2 regions of the Azoarcus sp. DD4 genome follow, and region 1 is predicted to be linked to the other one. Evidence: riboswitches for the same ligand, from Rfam matches in the RefSeq annotation. Region 1 holds a riboswitch; the other holds the start of a gene.
The links. A riboswitch is a leader RNA that binds a small molecule or an ion and turns the genes downstream of it on or off. The one in region 1 is predicted to bind cobalamin.
Positions count from the first base shown of each region.

Region 2: linked by a shared signal. The riboswitch ahead of CJ010_RS21495 (ribonucleoside-diphosphate reductase subunit alpha) and the one ahead of CJ010_RS15095 (TonB-dependent receptor) in region 1 are both predicted to bind cobalamin.

Region 1 covers NZ_CP022958.1:3,255,888-3,262,816, forward strand. The annotation lists gene CJ010_RS15075 (ABC transporter ATP-binding protein) at 1-314, shown strand, start outside; gene CJ010_RS15080 (ABC transporter permease) at 437-1,249, shown strand; gene CJ010_RS15085 (thioredoxin fold domain-containing protein) at 1,267-1,965, shown strand; gene CJ010_RS15090 (phenylacetate--CoA ligase family protein) at 1,988-3,325, shown strand; cobalamin riboswitch at 3,417-3,616, shown strand; gene CJ010_RS15095 (TonB-dependent receptor) at 3,779-5,965, shown strand; gene CJ010_RS15100 (EAL domain-containing protein) at 5,962-6,795, opposite strand; gene CJ010_RS25175 (hypothetical protein) at 6,832-6,929, opposite strand, start outside.
Region 2 covers NZ_CP022958.1:4,632,159-4,639,087, forward strand. The annotation lists gene CJ010_RS25220 (cobalamin biosynthesis protein) at 1-14, shown strand, start outside; gene cobJ (precorrin-3B C(17)-methyltransferase) at 11-979, shown strand; gene CJ010_RS21475 (ferredoxin) at 976-1,359, shown strand; gene CJ010_RS21480 (hypothetical protein) at 1,366-1,839, opposite strand; gene CJ010_RS21485 (PLP-dependent aminotransferase family protein) at 2,033-3,508, shown strand; gene CJ010_RS21490 (MBL fold metallo-hydrolase) at 3,604-4,539, shown strand; cobalamin riboswitch at 4,640-4,842, shown strand; gene CJ010_RS21495 (ribonucleoside-diphosphate reductase subunit alpha) at 5,003-6,929, shown strand, end outside.

The sequences.
Region 1 (6,929 bases):
ACGAACCCTTCGGCGCGCTCGACCCGATCAACCGCGCCAGGCTGCAGGACCTGCTGATCGAGGTCTGGCAACGCGGCCGCCCGCGCCGCACCGTGGTGTTCGTCACCCACGACGTCGACGAAGCCCTGCTGCTGGCCGACCGCGTGGTGGTGATGGGCGCCTCGCCGGGGCGGATCATCGCCGAGCACGTGGTGCCGTTCGCGCGGCCGCGCAAACGCGCGGCGCTGTTCGGCGAGACAGCGTTCCATGAACTGCGCGAGCGGATCGCGGAGGCGCTGGATGCGGACACGCTGGCGGGGTTGGAGGTGGTTTGAGCGGTCAGGTACTGAGCGTCGCGGTATTTGAGCACCAACACAACGCGCGCCGTGGGTTCTGTTCCTCCCCCTTCAAGGGGAGGGAGACACACGGCACGCCCACTGAATTTCTGGAGCACCCCATGAGCGCCCAACAAACCGCGCTTGACCACCCCACCACCCCGGCCGCCGAGCCCGCAGCGCCCCGCTTCCGCCTCCCCTTCGCCTGGGAACCGTGGGCCTTCGCCGCCGTGCTCGTCGCCATCTGGCAGGCGATCGGCAGCGCGCTCGCCGGCAGCGGCAACCCGTTGCTGCCGCCGCCGATCACCGTGCTGCAGGCACTGTGGGATTCGCTGCCGGAACTCGGCCGCGGCACCGTGTCGTCCCTCCTCATCCTCATCCCGGGTTTCGGTGCCGCGCTGGTGCTGGGCGTCGCGCTCGGGCTGGCTGCCGGTACCACGCCGCGGCTGGCGCGGGCCTTCTTCCCGTTCGCCAAGGTCGCCGCGCCGGTGCCGCCGACGGTTTATATCCCCTACGCGATCGCGGTGCTGCCAACCTTCCACCTGTCGGCCACCTTCGTAGTCTTCGTCGGCGCCTTCTGGCCGATCTTCCAGAACGCCGCCGCCGGTGCGCTGGCGGTGGAAGGCCGCCACCGCGACAACGCCCGCGTGCTCGGCTTCGGCCGGCTGGAAACCCTGCGCAAGGTGATCTTCCCGGCCGCGCTGCCGCACGTCTTCTCCGGCATGGCGGTGGGCCTGGGCTTCTCCTTCATCCTGCTGACGGTGGCCGAACTCTTCGGCGCCAACGCCGGGCTGGGCCGCTTCGTGCAGTACTACGCCGACTTCGCCGACTACCCGCGCATGGTCGCCGGCATCCTCTACACCGGCGCGGTGACCTGGGCGGTGATGAGCCTGCTCGACGCCCTGCGCCATCGCGCCTTGTTCTGGCTGCGCTGATCGCCAGGGAGACCGCCATGTCCAAGCCCCATCGCCCACATCGCAGCCCCTTTGCCGACGCGACGGTGCCCGAGCTGCCCAACCCGCTTCCCGATGCCATCCCGGGCGAACCGCTGCCGCCCGCGGACTTCACCGCCGAGCGCGAAGGCCTGCTCGAGCGCAGCCTGTGGATAGGCCTGATCGGCATCCTGCTGCTGCTCGCCGCGCTCTTCGCCGATGGCAGCGTCGGCGCAGCCAGCGCCGCACCGGCCACCACCGCGGCCAAGCACGACGACGGGTTCTTCCCGCCCACCGCCGATCTCGCCAGGGCGCTCGCCCAGGCCCGCAAGGATGGCAAGCACGGCGTGGCGGTGCTTTACGAGATGAACGGCTGCAGCGACTGCGCCCGCCTGCGCGCCACCAGCTTCAAGGACGCCGGCCTGCGCCGCGACTACCAGCGCGACTTCGTTGTCGCCAGCGTGATGGCGGACGAACCCACCGCGCTGCGCGACTTCGACGGCAAGCCCACCAACCAGGCGGAATTCGCCCACGCGCAGCGGGTGTATGCGCTGCCGACGGTGGTGTTCTACGACCTCGACGGCATCCCGGTGGCGCGCCAGGTCGGCAACACGCTGGCGCTGGCGGACTGGCTGCGCCTCGGCCGCTACGTGCGCGAAGCCGGCTACGAGGAAGCCCCTTTCTCCGCCTGGAAGCCCGCCGCGCGCAAGGGCAGTTGAACCACCGCACACAGGAATACCGATGACGCACGCGAACGACCGCAAGTACTGGGACCCGCAACTCGAAACCCAGAGCCGCGCCGACTGGAACGCGCTCAAGCTCGGCCTGCTGAAGACGCATCTGAAGCACGCCTACGACAACTCGCCTTACTACCGCAGCAGCTTCGACGCCGCCGGCGTGAAGCCGGAAGACCTGAAGACACTCGCCGACCTGCAGCGCTTCCCGACCATCGACAAGAAGATCCTGCGCGAACGCCAGGAAGCGAAGCCGCTGCTCGGCGACCTCGCCGCGGTGCCGGAACGCGAGGTGGTGTATGTGTCGGCCTCGTCCGGCTCCACCGGCGTGCCCACGGTGTCGCCCTTCACCCAGCAGGATTTCGACGACTGGATAGCCTACGAGGCGCGCCAGTTCTGGTCTTCCGGCCTGCGTCCGGAAGACCGCTACGCGCACTCGCTCAACTTTTCGCTCTTCATCGGCGGCCCCTGCGTGCTCGGCGCGCAGAAGCTCGGCGCGCTCAGCATCCACGCCGGCACGGTGCCGTCGGAGCGCCTGCTCGCCATCCTGCGCCAGTTCCAGGCCACCGCGATCTGGACCACGCCGTCCTACGCCTGGTACCTGGGCGAGACCGCGCAAAAGGAAGGCATCGACCCGAAGAAGGATCTGGCGGTGAAGCGCATCTTCGTCGCCGGCGAGCCCGGCGGCTCCATTCCCGAGACCCGCGCCCGCATCGAGGCGCTGTGGGGCGCCGAGGTGTACGACTACTACGGCCTGTCGGACATCTTCGGCTCCTGCGCCGGCATGTGCGAGGAGAAGGACGGCCTGCACTGGGCGGAAGACCACATCCTGGTCGAAGTGCTCGATCCCGAGACCGGCGAGCCGGTCGCCCCCGGCGAACGCGGCGAAATGGTGCTGACCACGCTGAAGAAGCGCGCCCGCCCGCTGATCCGCTTCCGCACCGGCGACATCGTCAGCTTCACCGATGAGCCCTGCGCCTGCGGTCGCACCAGCCAGCGCCTGCTCGGCGTGCATGGGCGCCGCGACGACATGCTGATCGTGCGCGGGGTGAACATCTTCCCGAGCGACGTCGAGGCCATCGTGCGCAAGGACCACGACTTCAGCGGCGAATACCGGCTGGTGATCGAGCGCATCGACCACCTCGACCGCCTCACCATCGAGGTCGAGCGCGCCGCCGCCTTCCCCGGCACAGCCGACGCGCTTGCCGACCGCCTCGCCCACCGCGTCAAGGCGATCACCGGCGTCGGCGCCCACATCGCGGTGCTCGACCCCGACACCCTGCCGCGCGCCACCCACAAGGCGAAGCGGGTGGAAGACCGCCGCGGCCAGGTGTGGACTGCCTGAGCGACGAGCCGGCCAAACGCCTGCGTCCTTGATCCGTCGCCGCTTGCCCGCGGCGACGAAAAAGGTTTGACCGTCCGCGGCCGCGCCACCTACACTCGCCGCCGTTGAAGGTTCCCCGCCCGGGGATTAAATGGGAAGCCGGTGCCGAGCCCTGCTCGAATTCCGGCGCTGCCCCCGCAACTGTAATCGGCGAGCGCTTCGCCACCCCATGCCACTGGATGCGTTCCGGGAAGGCGGGCGAAGCGCGACGACCCGAGAGCCAGGAGACCTGCCGCAACGTCCATCCTTGAAACAGACGGGGCGGGGTGTCCCTGGCAGAGGTTGCGCGTGTTTTTCCTGCGATACGTTCGTAGCGGCAGTGTTCGCCCGGCCACCGGCCAGGCCGTTGCCGCGCGCGTTTCGCGCCCCGGACCGCCGCCGACGATGCTCCGCCCCCCACAACGGAGACGAGTCGTGCATTGCTACCCCCTGGCGCCCGGCGCCTGCGCCCATAACGAAACCGCGCTCAACGCCCTCCTGCGTACCGGTGCGCTGCTGCCCGCCACGCTGCGATCGCTCAGTTTCGCACTGCTGTCGGGATGCGCCCTGCCCGCCTTCGGCGCCGGCATCCCGACCCTGCAGGAAGTAACCGTCGCCACCGACGGCAAGGACCTGATAGGCGTCGCGGATTCGGCCAGCGAAGGCACGGTGACCGCCGGGCAGCTCGCCACCCGCCCGCTGCTGCGCCCGGCCGAGGTCATGGAGGCGGTACCCGGCATGGTGGTGACCCAGCATTCCGGCGACGGCAAGGCCAACCAGTACTTCCTGCGCGGCTTCAACCTCGACCACGGCAGCGACTTCTCCACCCATGTGCTCGGCATGCCGATCAACATGGCCTCGCACGCCCACGGCCAGGGTTACATGGACCTCAACTTCCTGATCCCGGAGCTGATTTCCAGCGTGAAGTACCGCAAAGGCGTGTATGGCGCCGAGGACGGCGACTTCGCCACCAGCGGCAGCGCCCGCATCGACTACGTCCGCGAGCTCGATGCGCCCTTCGTCGAGTTCGGCTTCGGCCAGAACAACTACCGCCGTCTGCTCGCCGCCGGCAGCACCGCGCTCAACGACGACCTGCGCCTGCTCGCCGCGGTGGAATTCACCGGCAACGATGGCCCCTGGGATCAGCCGGAAAACCTGGTGAAGAAGAACGCGCTGCTGCGGCTGTCCTCCGGCACCGCGGCCAACGGTTTCGCCATCACCGGCATGTTCTACCGCGCCGACTGGACCGCCTCCGAGCATGTGCCGGAGCGCGCAATCGACAGCGGCGAGATCGACCGCTACGACACCCTCAGCCAGAAGGACGGCGGCAAGACGCACCGCTACAGCCTGGCCGGCGAATGGGCGCGCAGCGATTCCACCGGCACCACCCGCGCCAGCGCCTATGTGGTCGATTACGGCCTCAACCTGTATTCGGCGCCGTCGGGCTACATCAGCGGCCTGCAGGGCGACCAGCACGAACAGGCCGACGACCGCGTGCAGTGGGGCGGCGAACTGCGCCGCAGCTGGTTCCTCGGCCCGCAGTGGAAGGACACCGAACTCGCCGTCGGCGCGCAGCTGCGCCAGGACCGCATCGACAAGGTCGGCCTCTACAACACGGTCAATCGCCAGCGCACCGAGGTGGTCCGCGAGGACCGCATCACCGAGACCGCGGTCGGCGTCTTCGTCGATACCCGGACGCAATGGACGCCGTGGCTGCGCACCGGGCTGGGCGTGCGCTACGACGAGATCCACGCCCGCGCCAGCGCGCTCGCCGGCACCTTCAACATGGACAACGGCGGCCATACCGAAGCGCGCCAGACCAGCCCCAAGCTCGGCGTGGTGCTCGGCCCCTTCGAACTGCTCGGCCAGACCGAGTTCTACGCCAACTGGGGCCACGGCTTCCACAGCAACGACGTGCGCGGCGCCACGGCGCGGACGAATCCGCAGGACGGCAGCGCGGCCGAACGCGTGCCGCTGATCGTCAAGGCGCGCGGCAGCGAACTTGGGGTGCGCGCGGCGCCGCTGCCGGGCTGGAACACCAGCCTGTCGGTGTGGCGCATGACGCTGGATTCCGAGCTGGTGTTCGTCGGCGACGAGGGCATCACCGAACCCAAGGGCGCCTCGCGCCGCCACGGCGTGGAGTGGTCCAACTACTTCGCCCCCACGCCATGGCTGATCGTCGATGCCGACGTCGCCTGGTCGCGCGCCCGCTTCCAGGACGCCAACCCGGATAACGGCGGCCGCCGCGTGCCCAACGCGATTCCGCTCACCGCCTCGCTCGGCCTCAGCGTGGATGACGGCGGCAAGTGGTTTGGCGGCCTGCGCCTGCGCTACCTCGGCGCCTACGACCTGGAGGAGACCGGCGCGGAGAAATCCACCGCGTTCTGGATGGCCAACCTCAAGCTCGGCTACCGGGTGAGCAAGCAGATCGAGGCGACGCTGGACGTGCTCAACCTGTTCGACAAACGCGCCAACGACATCGAGTACTGGGGCGGCGCCTGCACCCGTGGCGAGGCCATGGCGGGCCTGGACGGTTGCGGCAGCGGCTCGGCGATCGACGGCCGCCTGGTGCATCCGCTCGAACCGCGCACCCTGCGCGTCGGCCTGCGAGTGAGCTTCTAGGCGGCCAGCACGCTGCGGCGCGGCAGTTGCACCGACCGGGGCAAGTCGACCTCGCCGTAGGCGAAGCCCTGCGCCCAGGCGCCCGCTACCGTCGCCAGCACGGCACGCTGCTCGGACCGCTCGACCCGGATGAACACCGGCCGCGCGGAATGCGACAGCGCCAGTTCGGCGAAGGCGGCATAGTCCGCCAGCCGCAGATGGCGCGCATCGACCTTGACGAAGTTGGGCCGCACTTCCGCGAGCAGGCGGGTCAGTTCCGCCAGCGAGCGCACGTTGGCAGCAACCTTGAAGCCGTTGAGCCGATAGTTGGCCAGCACGAAGCCGAGCAGGCGCGGATCGGCGCAGGCCGCTTCCGGCGTTTCGATCACCACCCGCGCCGCCAGCCGGCGGTCCACCAGGTCGAGGATGCGACGGAAGGCGTGGCCGTGGTCCTCGCTCACGGCTGCCAGCAAGCGGCCGTGGACGTTGAGGAAGAGCAGCTCGTCGGCCGCCTCGGCGACGCCGGCCAGCGGATCGTTGAGCACATGCAGGGTGCGGCACAGGCGGTCGAGACCGACCAGCACCGCGTCGTCGGCCACCATGGAGAACAGGCTCCAGGGCGACAGGCTGAGGTCGCCGTTGGCGTGACTGCGCACGAAGGCCTCGCGCCCGACCCGGCGCGCATCGGCGGCATCCACCACCGGCTGGTAGATGCTGGACAGCTCGGCGCCGTAGAAGCGGCCGAGCACGCCACCGTCCGGGGCGCGCCGCAGGCTGAAACCCGGCCGCCAGTCGAGCGGCAGCCATTCGAAGTCGTCGCTGTCGGCTCGCTCCTTGTCGCCACGGTTCATGGCCAGTCTCCCGGTGTGGATGCAGGGGAGGCCAGTCTAAGGATCGGGCCATCCGCGCCAAACCAACAATATCTGCAATGTTTTCCAGCACTTGCCGGGAGCCTTGTTTTGCCGTTCGGCGAATATGCAATGCG
Region 2 (6,929 bases), 1.4 Mb from region 1:
GGATCCCGCAATGAACAAGGGCAAGATCATGCTGGTGGGCCTCGGCCCCGGCAGCCACGACCACCTCACCGCGCGCGCCCGCGCCGCCATCGCCGAAGCCGACACGGTGATCGGCTACGTCACCTACATCCGCCTGGTAGCCGACCTGCTGGAAGGCAAGGAGGTCATCAAGAAGTCGATGACCGAGGAACTCGACCGCGCCATCGAGGCGCTGGACCGCGCCCGCCAGGGCAGGAAGGTGGCGCTGGTATCGTCCGGCGACGCCGGGGTGTACGGCATGGCCGGGCCGACCTTCGAGGTGCTGTTCCAAGCCGGGTGGACACCGGATTCGGAGATCGAGGTCGAGATCGTCCCCGGCGCCTCGGCGCTCAACACCTGCGCCGCCCTGGTCGGCGCGCCGCTCACCCACGATTTCTGCGCGATCTCGCTGTCGGACCTGCTGACCCCCTGGCCAGTGATCGCCCGCCGGCTCGACGCCGCCGCGGCGTCGGACTTCGTCACCGCGCTCTACAACCCCAAGAGCGGCCGCCGCACCCGCCAGATCGTCGAGGCGCAGCGCCTCTTCCTGCGCCATCGCAACCCGGACACGCCGGTCGCCATCGTCAAGTCGGCCTACCGGCCCAAGCAGCGCATAGAATTCACCACCCTGGCGACGATGACCGAATGCGACATCGGCATGCTCACCACGGTGCTGATCGGCAACAGCAGCACCTTCGTGCGCGACGGCCTGATGGTCACGCCGCGCGGCTACGCCAACAAGTACGACGTCGCCGGCGACGGCGCCGCGCGCAGCGGCGAACAGGCCGGACGTTCGCTCTCCACCGGCCTCAATGGCTGGCTGGAAACCATCCGCGCCAGCGGCGAAACCCCGGCGCAGCTCGCCGAGCGCTACCGCCTGCCGCTGGATTACATTATCGCCGCGCTGGCCGAGGCACCCGACGCCGAGGCCGCCGACACCATAGAGGAATCCGCCGCATGAGCACGCCCCCCATCGACCCGGCAACGGTCGCTGCCGTCGAGAAGCCCAAACTCGGCCACTACCGCCGCCACCTGCTGGTGTGCACCGGCCCGCGCTGCAGCGCCGACGGCGAGGCACAGGCGCTGTTCGACAGCCTCGGCGCCACCTTCAAGGCTGCCGGGCTGGACCAAGGCGAGCTGCGCGTGAAGCGGACCCGGGTATCCTGCTTCGCCGCCTGCAAGGGCGGGCCCATCCTGTGCGTGCAGCCGGATGGCGTGTGGTACTACAACGTCACCCCGGAGAACATGCAGCGCATCGTGGATCACCATCTGGTGGGCGGCGAGGTGTTGGAGGAGCTGGTGTTTCATCGAGGGCCGGGGCTGGAAGACAGCGGCAGCTGAGCGCGCTCAAGCCGCCCGCCGAACGCCCGCCCGCGGCTGCGCGTAGCGCGCGTCCGCGCGGCGACTCAGCAAATAGGCGGCGCCGGCGGGTTCCGCGGCACCGGATGCGCCCACCATCTCCAGCCCGTAGCGCCCGCCGCCCGCCACGTCCGCCGGCACACCCATCAGCCAGTCGCCTAGCCGCACCCACCACGAGCGCGGCGCTACGACCAGACCTTGCCCCGCCTCGCCCATCGCCTGCAGCGCGACGCTAGCCGCAGCCGCCAGCACATGGCTGTCGCCTTCGGCGAGGGCCACCCGGCGCAGCGGCAAGCTGCCGTCCGCATCCCGATAGGCCAGCACCAGCCCGCCGCCAAGCGCGACGATGCGGGCGCCGGCGGGGCACTCGAACTCGGTCGCGACCGCGCGCGTCACATCGACCACAAGGGTGGCCGAAGCGGCGGTGGAACTACGGACGAAACGGCGTTCGCTTGCAGACATGGTGGGCTCCTGTCCGGGCGACGGCCCGGTGTGATCGACGTGCCGCCAGACTAGGGTTCGCCCGCCGGGCGCAACAGGCACAGCCCACTACAATGTGAAGCGCAACAGACGCGGAATCGCCCGCGCTGTTGCGGCCCGTTTCGCCCCACTCTGTATCTGTCGCCGCGCGCCCGGCGGCGCCATCATCGTGCCCATGGACCTGTCGACCCCGCTCGCGCCGCCCGCAGCCACCCAGCCACTCTACCGCCAGCTGGCGGCCGGCTATCGCGCCGCGATCGAGAATGGCACGCTGCGCCCCGGCGACCGCATGCCGTCGGTGCGGGCGCTGATGCAGCGCCACGCGGTAAGCCTGTCGACCGCGCTGCAGCTGTGCCGCCACCTGGAAGACGGCGGCTGGCTGGAAGCGCGGCCGCGCTCCGGATATTTCGTGCGGCGCAAGCTGCGCACGGTGCTGCCGGCGGCCGAGCCGGACGCGGCGGGCACGCCCGATCCGGCCGCCTTCGTCGGCATCCACGCCACGGTGTCGGCCATCGTCGCGCAGGGTCTGCGCTACCCGGATGCGCTCAATCTCGGCGGTGCCAGCGCCACCCCGGCGCTCTACCCCACCGAGGCGCTCAAGAATGCTGCGCTGCGCGCGCTGCGGCACCAGCCGGAGCTGCTCACCACGCCCGGCTCGCCCAACGGCAATCCCGACTTCCGCGCGGTGCTGGCGCGGCGCGCGCTCGATGCCGGCATCCGCGTCACCGCGGACGAGCTCATCGTCACCCACGGCGGGATCGAGGCGGTGAATCTGGCGCTGCGCGCGGTCGCCCAGCCCGGCGACACGGTGGCAGTGGAGTCGCCCACCTTCTTCGGCCTGCTGCAGGTGCTGGAAAGCCTGGGCATGCGCGCGCTGGAAATCCCCACCAGCCCGAGCAGCGGCATCTCGGTGGAAGCGCTGGAACTGGCGCTGCGCAGCTACGGCGGGATCAAGGCGGTGGTGGTGGTGCCCAACCTGCAGAACCCGCTCGGCGCCATCATGCCGGACAGCCGCAAGGCGGTGCTGGTGGCCTTGTGCGAGCAGCACGACATCGCGCTGATCGAGGACGACCCCTACCGCGACATGCACAGCCGCGCCACCCCGCCCAAGGCGCTCAAGGCCTGGGACCGCAGCGGCGGCGTGATCCACTGCGCCTCGCTCAACAAGACGCTGGCGCCCGGCATGCGGCTGGGCTGGATGGCGGCCGGGCGCTGGCAGGCGCGGGTGGCGATGCTGAAGTTCGCGCAGAGCCGCCACAACGAGGAATGGTCGCAGCTCGCCGCCGCCGAGTTCATGGCCACCAGCGCCTACGACCGCCACCTGCAGCGCCTGCGCGAACACCTGAGCGAGCAGCGCGAACGCATGGCCGACACCATCGCCGCCAGCTTTCCGGCCGGCACCCGGCTCAGCCTGCCCGACGGCGGCGTCATGCTATGGATAGAGCTGCCGGGTCAGCTGTCGTCGCGGCGGCTGTTCGACGCAGCGCTGACTGCCGGCATCCGCATCGCACCGGGAGCGATGTTCTCCAACTCGGGGCGCTTCGACCACTTCATCCGCCTGGGTTGCGGTCAGCCCTATACCCCGGAGCTGGACGCCGCACTGCGCCGGCTGGGCGGCATCGCCAGCGCCTTGCTCGCCGAAGCGCCCTGAAGCGCCCTGAAGCGCGTCCGCATGCTGCGCCGCAGATCGACACCCGGGGTCCCGTGATTTAGCGTATTGCCATATACCAATACGCGAGACCCATCATGAAACCGCTCCTGACGCTGCTGATCGGCCTGGCCTGCCTGATGTGTGCCCCGGCGCGCGCCGCCGACATGAAACCGCAGCAGCTCGGTCCGCACAGCTGGTACGTGATGGGCGCCGCCGGCATGGCCTCCTCGGCCAACGAGGGTTTCATGTCCAACGCCGGCTTCGTCGTCACCGCCGACGGCGTGATCGTGTTCGACGCGCTCGGCACACCGGCACTGGGCGAACAGCTGATCGCCGAGATCCGCAAGCTCACCGACCGCCCCATCCGCCGCGTCATCGTCAGCCACTACCACGCCGACCACTACTACGGCCTGCAGGCCTTCAAGGCGATCGGCGCCGAGGTCTGGGCACACCGGGCCGGCCGCGACGCACTCACCTCGGACGCGGCCCAGGCCCGCCTCGCCCAGCGCCGCGCCGACCTCTTCCCCTTCGTCGACGCCAACACCCGGCTGATGCCGGCCGACCTCTGGCTGGAAGGCGACACCGACTTCCGCTACGGCGGCCTCACCATCCGGCTGCGCCACCTCGGCCCCTCGCACGCGCCCGACGACCTCAGCATGGAGGTGGTGGAGGACAAGGTGATCTTCGCTGGCGACATGCTGTTCCGTGGCCGCGTGCCCTTCGTCGGCGACGCCGACACCGCGCACTGGCTGCAGGCGCTGGAGCGGCTGATCGAAGCCCGGGCGAAGGTCGTCGTCCCCGGCCATGGCCCGGCCTCGACCGACCCGCAGGCCGACCTGGTGCTGACGCGCGACTACCTGCGCTATCTGCGCGACACCATGGGCCGCGCGGTGAGCGAGCTGAAATCCTTCGACGAGGCCTATGCGGAAACCGACTGGCGGCGCTGGGAAGCCCTGCCCGCCTTCCGCGAAGCCAACCGCGCCAACGCCTATAACGTGTTCCTGCAGATGGAGAAAGGGTCCCTGAAGTAACGGCCCACCGACATCAACATCTAGTTACGCTGCCGGCAAAATCAACTAGATGTCGTACCCATGACCGAATTTCCGGCTTGACACCCACACCGCCAGCCCGTAAGGTTCGGCCCGTCACGGCTGCCCGGCAACACCGGGCAAGGGAATCCGGTGACGCATCCTGCGATGCGGAATCCGGGGCTGCCCCCGCAACTGTAAGCGACGAGTCTCGCGCCCAAGCATGCCACTGGAACGATTCCGGGAAGGCGGGCGCAAGGCGATGAACCGCGAGCCAGGAGACCTGCCCTGACGTTTTTCCTTTACCGATTGGAGCGGGGTGTCTCCGACGAAAGGCATGGCCCCGCTCCCGTCGCCGACTCGGCGATCCCTGCTGCGGGTCCGGGCACCGGCCTCGCCTGGCCGCCCCGCGTCCTTTCCGGCGTCTTCCCCGCTTCGTTTGCAACGACGACCGAGGACAGACCCCATGGACCGACTTCCCATCGACCCCACCCTAGCCGCCTTCCAGGCCATCCGCCGCAACGGCGCGGTGGTCGGCTTCGACCCGAGCAAGATCGCGGTGGCGATGACCAAGGCCTTCCTCGCGGTGGAGGGCCGCCAGGGCGCTGCCTCCGCCCGCATCCGCGACCTCGTCGCCAAACTCACCGACACCGTGGTGCAGGCGCTCACCCGCCGCCTGCCCGACGGCGGCATGCTGCACATCGAAGACATCCAGGACCAGGTCGAACTCGCGCTGATGCGTTCCGGCGAACACGACGTCGCCCGCGCCTACGTGCTCTACCGCGAACGCCGCGCCGCCGAGCGCGCAGCGGAAAAGGCGGCGCATGCCGGCGACGCCGCCGCTGAAACCGCCATCCATGTGATCGACGGCGACCGCCGCCGTCCGCTCGACGTGGCCGCGCTGCAGGCGGTGTGCCGCGAAGCCTGCGCCGGGCTGGCCGATGTGTCCGCCGAGACGGTGCTGGAACACGCCATGCACAACCTCTACGACGGCGTGCCCATCGCCGCGGTGCGCCAGTCGCTGGTGCTGGCCGCGCGCACGCTGATCGAGCGCGAACCCGACTACGGCTACGTTGCCGCCCGCCTGCTGCTCGCCGCCATCCGGGTGGAAGTGCTGGGCCGCGAAACCTCGCAGGCCGAGATGGCCGACCCCGCGCTCGGCTACGCCGACTACTTCCCCAAGGCCATCCGCCGCGGCATCCAGGCCGGCCTGCTCGACCCGCGCCTGGCCGAGTTCGACCTCGCCCGGCTGGCCGCCGCACTCCGGCCGGAGCGCGACCAGCAGTTCGAATACCTCGGCCTGCAGACCCTTTACGACCGCTACTTCCTGCATGTGGACGAAGTCCGCATCGAACTGCCGCAGACCTTCTTCATGCGCGTGGCGATGGGCCTGGCGATCAACGAGATTGACCGCGAAGCGCGCGCCATCGAGTTCTACCACCTGCTATCGTCCTTCGACTTCATGAGCAGCACGCCGACCCTGTTCAACAGCGGCACCCGGCACTCGCAGCTGTCGTCCTGCTACCTCACCACGGTCGCCGACGACCTCGAAGGCATCTACCAGTCCATCAAGGAAAACGCCCTGCTGCAGAAATTCGCCGGCGGCCTGGGCAACGACTGGACCCCGGTGCGCGCGCTCGGCAGCCTGATCCGCGGCACCAACGGCAAGAGCCAGGGCGTGATCCCCTTCCTCAAGGTGGTGAACGACACCGCGGTGGCGGTGAACCAGGGCGGCAAGCGCAAGGGCGCGGTCTGCGCCTACCTGGAGAGCTGGCACCTGGACATCGAGGAATTCCTCGAACTGCGCAAGAACACCGGCGACGAGCGCCGCCGCACCCACGACATGAACACCGCCAACTGGATTCCCGACCTGTTCATGAAGCGGGTCATGGAGAACGCCGAGTGGACGCTGTTCTCGCCGGTGGACGTACCCGACCTGCACGAGCGCTACGGTCAGGACTTCGAAGCCGCCTATGCCGCCTACGAGGACAAGGCCAGCCGCGGCGAGATCAAGCTCTTCAAGCGCATTCCGGCGGTGCAGCTGTGGCGCAAGATGCTGACCATGCTGTTCGAAACCGGCCACCCCTGGATCACCTTCAAGGACGCCTGCAACCTGCGCTCGCCGCAGCAGCACATGGGCGTGGTGCATAGCTCCAACCTGTGCACCGAAATTACGCTGAACACCTCGGAAGACGAAACCGCGGTGTGCAATCTCGGTTCGGTGAACCTCCCTGCCCATCTGCTGCGCGACGCCGACGGCAGTTGGCGCCTGGACGCCGACAAGCTGCGCCGCACCGTGCGCACCGCCATGCGCATGCTCGACAACGTCATCGACATCAACTACTACGCCACGCCCAAGGCGCGCGCCGCCAACGTCCGCCATCGTCCGGTGG